DNA from 2 places in the Paenarthrobacter sp. NPDC018779 genome. Region 2 is predicted to be linked to the other one. Evidence: riboswitches for the same ligand, from Rfam matches in the RefSeq annotation. Region 2 holds a riboswitch; the other holds the start of a gene.

Region 1 (4,417 bases), on a different contig from region 2:
CAGGGCGGACTTGGTGGCTTCGGTGAGTCCCTGGCCGCCCATGAGCTTCACGTAGGCCCAGGAAATGGGCAGCACGCCGGCGGAGCCAAAGCGGGATGCCGAGATCGGAACATCGTTGCCTTCGGTCCAGGTCGTGGCGTCACCGGGCATGAACGGTGCCAGGTGGGCCTTCGCAGCGACCGGGCCAACGCCGGGTCCGCCACCGCCGTGGGGGATGCAGAAGGTCTTGTGCAGGTTCAGGTGGGACACGTCGCCGCCGAATTTGCCCGGCTGGGCGAGCCCAACGAGCGCGTTGAGGTTGGCGCCGTCGATGTAGACCTGGCCGCCGGCTTCGTGGATCGCGTCGCAGACCTCGCGCACGTCGGCGTCGTACACACCGTGCGTGGACGGGTAGGTGATCATGATGGCCGAGAGGACGTCGCGGTTGGCCTCGATCTTGGCCTTGAGGTCATCGTGGTCGATGGTGCCGTCGGAGGCAGTAGCGACAACAACAACCTTCATGCCAGCCAGCACTGCCGAGGCAGCGTTGGTGCCGTGGGCAGAAGCCGGGATGAGGCAGACGTTGCGCTGCTGGTCGCCGCGGGAGTGGTGGTAGCCGCGGATCGCGAGGAGTCCGGCAAGCTCACCTTGGGAGCCGGCGTTGGGCTGGATGGAGACCTGGTCGTAGCCGGTGATCTCGGTCAGCTGTGCCTCGAGGTCGGTGATCAGTTCACGCCATCCGGCGGTCTGCGAATCCGGAGCGAACGGGTGGATTGAGGCGAACTCCGGCCAGGAAATGGCTTCCATCTCAGCCGTGGCGTTGAGCTTCATGGTGCACGAACCCAGCGGAATCATGGTGCGGTCCAGCGCGAGGTCGCGGTCGGAGAGCTTGCGGATATAGCGCAGGAGCTGGGTTTCTGAACGGTGCGTGTTGAACACGGGGTGCTGCAGGTATTCGCTGGAGCGTTCAATGGAAGCTTCCAGCGCGAAGCCTTCAGCTGACTCAACCACGGAGGCACCGAACACCGAGGCAACGTCGGCGAGAACCGCCGTCGTGGTGGTTTCGTCAACCGAGATGCCCACAGTGTCGGCGTCGACGCCGCGCAGGTTGATACCGCGCTCTTCAGCCGCAGCCACAAGCGAAGCGGCGCGACCCGGGACGCGGACCGTGATGGTGTCGAAGAAGGAACCGTGCAGGACCTCGACGCCGGCGGCCTTCAGGGAGGCGGCCAAGGTGCGGGCGTGGCCGTGGGCGGTTTCCGCGATCGCCTTCAGACCTTCGGGGCCGTGGTAAACGGCATACATCGAGGCGACGATGGCGAGCAACGCCTGTGCGGTGCAGATGTTGGACGTGGCCTTCTCGCGGCGGATGTGCTGCTCACGGGTCTGCAGCGCCAAGCGGTAGGCGGGGACACCGGCGTCGTCCTTTGAAACGCCAACCAGGCGGCCGGGCATGGAACGCTCCAGGCCCTTCTGGACAGCCATGTAGGCGGCGTGCGGGCCGCCGAAGAACAGCGGCACGCCCAGGCGCTGGGCGGAGCCGACGGCGATATCGGCGCCCTGCTCTCCCGGAGGGGTGATGAGCGTAAGGGAGAGAAGGTCGGCGGCGACGGTGACCAGGGCACCGCGCTCCTTCGCCGAAGCGATCACGGCGGAGTGGTCGAACACGCGGCCGGACACGCCGGGCTGCTGGAGGACGACGCCGTTGATGGCACCCTCCGGGAGGCCGTTGGCGAGGTCCGCGACCTCAACTTCAAAGCCGAGCGCCTCGGCGCGGCCCTTGACGATGGCGATGGTCTGCGGCAGGCAGTCGGCGTCCAGGACAGTCTTGCCATCCTGGGCGGCCTTGTTTTTGTTTGCGCGGCGCATCATCAGCACGGCTTCGGCCACGGCGGTGGCTTCGTCCAACAGCGAGGCGTTGGCGATCGGGAGGCCGACGAGGTCCTGGACCATGGTCTGGAAGTTCAGCAGCGCTTCGAGGCGGCCCTGGGAAATTTCCGGCTGGTATGGGGTGTAGGCCGTGTACCAAGCCGGCGATTCGAGGATGTTGCGGCGGATCACCGGCGGCGTGACGGTGTCGAAGTAGCCCTGGCCGATCATCTGGACGGCCGTCTTGTTCTTGGAGGCGAGCTTGCGCAGTTCCGCGAGGACCTCCACCTCCGAAAGGGCGTTCTGCAGGGTGAGGGCAACGTCCTGGCGGATGTCGTTGGGAACCGCGGTGTCCACGAGGGAATCCACGGAGTCGTAACCGACGGACTTGAGCATGGTGTCAATGTCGGACTGGCGGCGGGCACCGATATGCCGGTCGACGAAGGTGGTGGAGGCTGAACTAACCGTCACGAAGGAACTCCATTACTTGGGCGGCGTTGGGTACGCCACAGTGGCTCGGGTTCCTCCCCGCTCTGTATTGGACCTGAGAGTTTCCGCGTGTTGCTGTCCGCACAGCCACCCGCTTGCACCGTCGGTGAGCACAACAATCCGGCCGGACTGCCTGCTGCTTTCCAGAGTTGCCTATCCGCGGCGGTGCATGGGCCTGAGAGATTCCTGGGGAGGATTTGCTCCTACGGCGCCTGCATCTCGTACTGCAGGACTCTCCCGCCGCAGATCAAAGGCTTTATGCAGTTGTAGGCGGCGTGCCAAGGAAGGCACACCACAGTTCTTAATTGTCCTATGCCCGCAGCGCGGCGGCAAATGGAGGAACCGCTACGTCCGCAGGCGGTCCAGGACCGCGAGGAGGACCTCGACGTCGGCCTCCCGCCCGGCACCGCCGGCTTCCTGCCCGCCCTCGAACATCGCGTTGAAATAGAGCCCGTCACCCATGTAGCTGACCGCTTTGGCAACGTCCGGACCAACGTCCTCGGCAAGGACGTCAAGCCAGCGCTGTTGAATGGCCGCGAACCGGCGGCGGGTCTCCTCGTGGGCCACTTCCGCCAGCCTGGTTGCCGCAACGAACGCCCGGTCCATGGGTGTTCCGGCCCAGAGCGAGGAGCGGATGAAGTAGGCCGCTGCGCCGTCGGGTGCCGCCTGCATCTGCTCGGTATCTTCCTTGGCCAAGTCATCCAGGCGCTCCAGCAGGGCACTGATGAGCGACTCTTTATTGGGGAAGTGATAGAGCAAGCCGCCCTTCGAGACGCCTGCGCGCTTGGCCACGGCGTCCAGGGTGGCAGCACGCTCCCCTACTTCGATCAGGAGTGCTTCAAAGGCGTCCAGGACGGCGTCCCGGGCTATTGGTTTTCGCGGCATGGATCCATCATTCCCTAAAGCTCGGTCTTGTTCTATTTGAAACTGTACCGTCTGGACGGTACAGTTAAGTTCATGTTCTCGCCGTCCTCAACCCACGCTCCCCGTTCCTCCGTGCGCCCGGTTCCGGGCAAGACCGCACCGTGGCGCGACTGGACGGCCCTCGCACTGCTGATGTTCCCGGTGCTCCTGGTGGCCGTCGACAACACCGCGCTCACCTTCGCCCTGCCGGAAATCGCCCGCTCACTGGAAGTCGGCGGCATCCAGCTCCTCTGGATCGTGGACGCCTACCCGCTGGTCCTGGCCGCGTTGTTGGTATCCATGGGCAACTTCGGCGACAGGATCGGACGACGGCGGCTGCTCCTGATCGGCAGCACAGGCTTCGCGGCGGTTTCGGCTGCTACGGCGTTCGCGCCTTCCGCGGAGTGGCTGATTGCGGGCCGCGCAGCCCTTGGCGTCTTCGGCGCCATGCTGATGCCCTCCACTCTGTCCCTGATCCGGAACATCTTCACCGATCCCAACCGTCGCCGGCTGGCGATTGCCGTCTGGGCTGCGGGTTTCTCCGGCGGCGCCGCGCTCGGCCCGATCTTCGGTGGCTGGCTCGTGGAGCACTTCTGGTGGGGTGCCGTGTTCCTCGTGGCAGCCTTCCTCCTCCTGCCGCTGCTCGCCTTCGGCCGGGTACTCATCCCTGAGTCCAAGGACGCCAACCCGGGCCGCGTGGACGTACCCAGCATCGTCCTGTCCGTGCTCACCATGGCGCCCTTTGTCTACGGGATCAAAGAACTCGCCGTGCATGGATTCGGAGCATCCGCGGCCGCCTTCATGGCGTTCGGCTTGGTGATGGGTGTGCTGTTCGTGCGCCGCCAGCAGCAACTCTCCAGCCCCATGCTGGATGTCCGCCTGTTCCACAACAAGGTGTTCAGCACGGCCATTGTGGCCAACGTGCTGTCCTTGTTCTCCATGACAGGCTTCATCTACTTCTTCGCCCAGCACCTGCAATTGATCGAAGGACAGTCACCCATGGAGGCCGGAATCGCCATGATTCCAGCGCTCCTGGCAACAGTGGTGGCCGGTCTCCTGGTGGTCCCGCTGGTAAGGCGGATCCGTCCGGGATTCGTGGTAGCCGGTGGGCTGACGCTCAGCGCCGTGGGCTATTTCGTGGCCATGGCGGGAGACCACGGAACCGGACCAATCTTCT
Region 2 (4,417 bases):
AGATCCCGAACTCGCGCCGCCCTTGGCCGGGACGACGTTCGACGAATGGCGGGTCACCCGGCGTCGTGATGGCCAGGGGCTGAACCAGGCCGAAAAGGCGGAGCTGGCCACCCTCGAGTCGGACAACTTCCCCAGCCGTGCCATCTACGGACGCTATTTGCGCCAGACCCTCGCGGAGCTGCTGCAACGGCTGCCCGACGGCGTCGAGGTCACCTTCCATGAAACCACCGCCATTGCGGCGCGGCCGGTTGGTGACATGTTCGACGTCGAACTGGCCGACGGCGGTAGCCTCACCGTCGGTTCGGTGGTCCTTGCGCTGGGGCACATTGAGTCCCGTTTGAACCCTGAGCAGCGCTCTTTCGAAACCGCGGCGCGGGAACAGGGCCTGCTCTATTTCCCGCCCGCTCCTCCGGCCGATGTGGACTGGACACGCGTTCCGGATAACGAGCCCGTCCTGGTCCGTGGCATGGGACTGAATTTCTTCGACGTGATGGGGCAGTTGACGGAAGGCCGCGGCGGCAAGTTCGTGGACTCGGTGGCTCCCGGGACGGGTACGCTCGAATACCGGCCCTCCGGCCGCGAACCGAAGATCATCGCCGCCTCACGAAGGGGCACCCCGTACCGCGCCAAGGCCGGGCTGTCCGGCTACTACGCCACGAGCATCACGCTCCGGTACCTCACAGAGGCCGCCATGGACCGTTTCAAGGCCGCTGGAATCCAGCCGGGCTTCGATCACGACCTGTGGCCCCTCCTGCACCGCGACGCCCTCTGGGCCTACTACGCCACGCTGGCGGGATCGCAACCAGCGGCGATCCGGGATCCGGAGCAGTTCCTCGCGGACCTGGAAGACGCCTTGCAGCCCCACGCCCACGCGACGGGCAACTGGGAAAGCGCCGTGGGCGCGCTCGTGGAAAAGCATGTTGCGGCCTCCCGCCGACTGAACCTGAAGGGGCTTGCAGCACCCTTGGCCGGCCGGACGTTTGCCTCACGCAGGGAGCTGGACAAAGCCATCACGGACTACCTCGACGACGACGCACGGCGCTCCGCGCTGGGCGAATCCGACCCCGTGAAGATGGCCATCGGCGCCCTGCACACCGGCCGGGCGATCCTCAAGACGGTGGTGGCCGACGGCGGCATCACGGATGAATCGTGGGTGGCCGAGTTGCGGGGCTGGTTCGAATCATTCGTGGAGGGGCTGGCCAGCGGACCTCCGGCGCTGCGCTCGGAACAGTTGGCCGCCCTGGCGCGTGCCGGCGTCGTGAGTTTCGTGGGACCGGACCCCAAGTTCAGTGTTGATCGGAACGCCAAAGTGTTCCGCGCTTTTTCGCCCTGGGTCCGTGACGTTCCCGCGCAGGCGCGGACGCTGATCGAGGCGATGTCGCCGGCGAACCGCGTGGGAATGAACATCTCGCCGCTCCTGGAACAACTGTTGGCGGACGGCCTGGTCCGGACGAAGATCATGATGAGCGTCGAGGGGACTCCGGTGCAGACCACGGGCCTGGACGTTGAACCGCATCCTTACCGTCCTGTGGCGGCGAACGGTTCGGTGACCCGGGGGATGTATGTTCTGAGCCTTCAGTTGTCCGCCACACAGTGGGGAACGGCCATCGCGGCCGAGGCACGGCCCACCAAGGGCAGGGCGTACAGGAGCGGGCAACGGACCCTCCGCGATGCCGACGAGATCGCCCGCAGCATCCTGAAGCTCTGAACGGCGTCCCCGAGCGCGCGCTTGCGTGAACCACCACGCCTTAGCTACTGTGTGAGCTGCATCACCGGCAAGGTGGTGCGCGCTAGTGATCCGTGGCGGGAGAGTCCTGCCGGTACATCCCGTCAGGCGCCGTAGGAGCAAACCCTCCCCAGGAATCTCTCAGGCACCCTGTACCGCCGCGGCGAGGCAACTCTGGAAAGCAGTCCGGGATTCCCGGGCTCACCGAAGGTGCAAGCGGTGCTGCGTGCGCGCAGAACGCGGAAACTCTCAGGTCAATGACAGAGCGGGGAGGAACCCGAATCATCGTGGTACCCAAAAGGTATCGCCTGAACAATGGAGTTCCTCATGACGATTCAGCGCCCGCCAACAGACACCAGCCCAGAACCCCACCTCGAACGCCAGCTCAGCAACCGCCACATCCAACTCATCGCGATCGGCGGTGCCATTGGAACTGGCCTCTTCATGGGCTCGGGCAAGACCATCTCCGCGGCCGGCCCGTCGGTCATTTTCGTCTACATGATCATCGGCTTCATGCTGTTCTTCGTCATGCGGGCCATGGGCGAACTACTGCTGAGCAACCTGAACTACAAGTCCTTCAGCGACTTTGCCGCGGACCTCCTGGGCCCCTGGGCAGGCTTCTTTACCGGCTGGACCTACTGGTTCTGCTGGGTCATCACCGGCATTGCGGACGTGATCGCCATTGCGGGCTACTCCAAGGAACTCTGGCCCGGCCTGCCTCTATGGATTCCGGGGCTCATCACTATCGGCATCCTCCTTCTGCTGAACCTGGCCACCGTGAAGGCCTTCGGCGAGACGGAATTCTGGTTCGCCCTCATCAAGATCGTGGCCATCGCAGCGCTCATCATCGTGGGCCTTTTCATGATCTTCAGCGGCTTCCAGTCCGACGCCGGCCCGGCCAGCTTCACCAACCTCTGGTCACACGGCGGTTTCTTCCCCAACGAGTTCATGGGCTTCGTGGCCGGCTTCCAGATCGCGGTCTTCGCGTTCGTTGGCATCGAACTGGTAGGTACCACCGCCGCCGAAGCCAAGGATCCGGAGAAGAACCTGCCCAAGGCCATCAACTCCATCCCCATCCGCGTGCTGCTCTTCTACGTGGGTGCCCTCATCATCCTGATGTCCGTCACGCCGTGGACCCAGTTCGCTGCCGGACACAGCCCGTTCATCGCCATGTTCTCGCTGGCGGGCCTTGGCGCGGCGGCCACGATCGTGAACCTGGTGGTGCTGAGCTCCGCGATGTCGTCGGCCAACTCGGGCATCTATTCAACCTCCCGCATGGTCTACGGCCTGGCACAGGAAGGCGACGCACCCGCGGTCTTCAGCGCGCTGTCCGGACGCAAAGTACCCCGCAACGCACTGTTCCTGTCCTGCGTCCTGTTGCTGTCCGGCGTCGTGCTCATGTACGCCGGCCAGGACGTTGGCAAGGCGTTCGACATGGTCACCACCGTCTCCGCCGTCTGCTTCGTGTTTGTCTGGTCGATCATCCTGGCCAGCTACCTGGCGTTCCGGAAGCGCCGGCCGCAGCTGCACGATTCTTCGAAGTTCAAGATGCCCGGTGGCGTGGTGATGGTGTGGGTGGTGTTCGCTTTCTTCGCCTTCATTCTCTGGGCGCTGACCACCCAACCTGACACCCTCATGGCGTTGCTCGTGACTCCGGTGTGGTTCCTGGCCCTGGGCGTAGCGTGGGCCATCCTCCGCAAGAGGCCGACGCACCTTGCACGGTACGAGCACTTCCGCACCGAGCTGCAGAAGGACGCTGAGCGGGCACCGGAACCCGTCCGCAACTAGCCCGTTCAAACAAAGGAGCCCCTCACTGATGTGAGGGGCTCCTTTGCTGCTTTGAAGGGTGTTTAGCCCCTCAGGCACTTCTGGTACTCCAGCCACGCGAACGCGTAGCGGAGCCAGCCCACAATGTCGTACCACTTGGACGGTTTAGTGGGAGCGGTGCACTGAGGCGGGTTCGGGCCGCTCGCTGCCACCTTGACCAGCGCCTTGACCGTGGTGCCACTTTCGACGGCGGTGAGCACCACGGTGCCGGTCCCTGCGGCTGCCGCTGCAGGAACCTTGAGGCTGACGCTTGCGGCACCGGACGCCACGGGAACGTCGCCCAGGGCCACGGCGGCCCCCTTGGCATCAATGAACACGGCCTTGAGCGTCTTGTTGGCCGGGCTGCCAATGGAGGTCAGGTCCAGTTTGGACACCGCCAGCGTGATGGCGTCGCCTGCCTTGACCTCCGCGGCGGTGGTGTTCGCCACTGCCACTGAGCGACGGGCAAAGTCCGGCGAAACCGGGTTGTGCGCCTGGAGATACTTGATCCACGCGTCGCGGTCCACCAGGCCGGTGTCCTTGGTGTCGCTGCCTTCCTTGAACACCCGGAAGTTGTCACCGCCAGTGGCAAGGAAGCTGAACGTCCCGATCCGGTATTGCTTGGCCGGATCAAGCACGGCGCCACCCACCCAGATGCCGGTGATGCGGTCACCCGCTGGGCGTGCGGCGTCGTAGGTGTAGTTGACGTTCTTGGACAGGCCCAGCTGCTGGTAGGGGCGGCTGGGCACCGTGCCGTCAGGGTTGGTCTGCCACTGCTGTTCCAGGAGCGTCTTGAACTGGGCACCGGTGAGCGTCGTGGTCCAAAGGTTGTTCACGAACGGCAGCACCGCATTTGCCTCGGCGTAGGTGATGGTTCCGTCCGGG

The links. A riboswitch is a leader RNA that binds a small molecule or an ion and turns the genes downstream of it on or off. The one in region 2 is predicted to bind glycine.
Region 1: linked by a shared signal. The riboswitch ahead of gcvP (aminomethyl-transferring glycine dehydrogenase) and the one ahead of cycA (D-serine/D-alanine/glycine transporter) in region 2 are both predicted to bind glycine.

Annotation. Positions count from the first base shown of each region.
Region 1 covers NZ_JBIRZS010000004.1:198,724-203,140, forward strand. Annotated here, with positions in the region: gene gcvP (aminomethyl-transferring glycine dehydrogenase) at 1-2,319, opposite strand, end outside; glycine riboswitch at 2,491-2,587, opposite strand; gene ACH488_RS07190 (TetR/AcrR family transcriptional regulator) at 2,683-3,222, opposite strand; gene ACH488_RS07195 (MFS transporter) at 3,295-4,417, shown strand, end outside.
Region 2 covers NZ_JBIRZS010000023.1:12,802-17,218, forward strand. Annotated here, with positions in the region: gene ACH488_RS18550 (FAD/NAD(P)-binding protein) at 1-1,708, shown strand, start outside; glycine riboswitch at 1,795-1,894, shown strand; gene cycA (D-serine/D-alanine/glycine transporter) at 2,054-3,514, shown strand; gene ACH488_RS18560 (ExeM/NucH family extracellular endonuclease) at 3,577-4,417, opposite strand, start outside.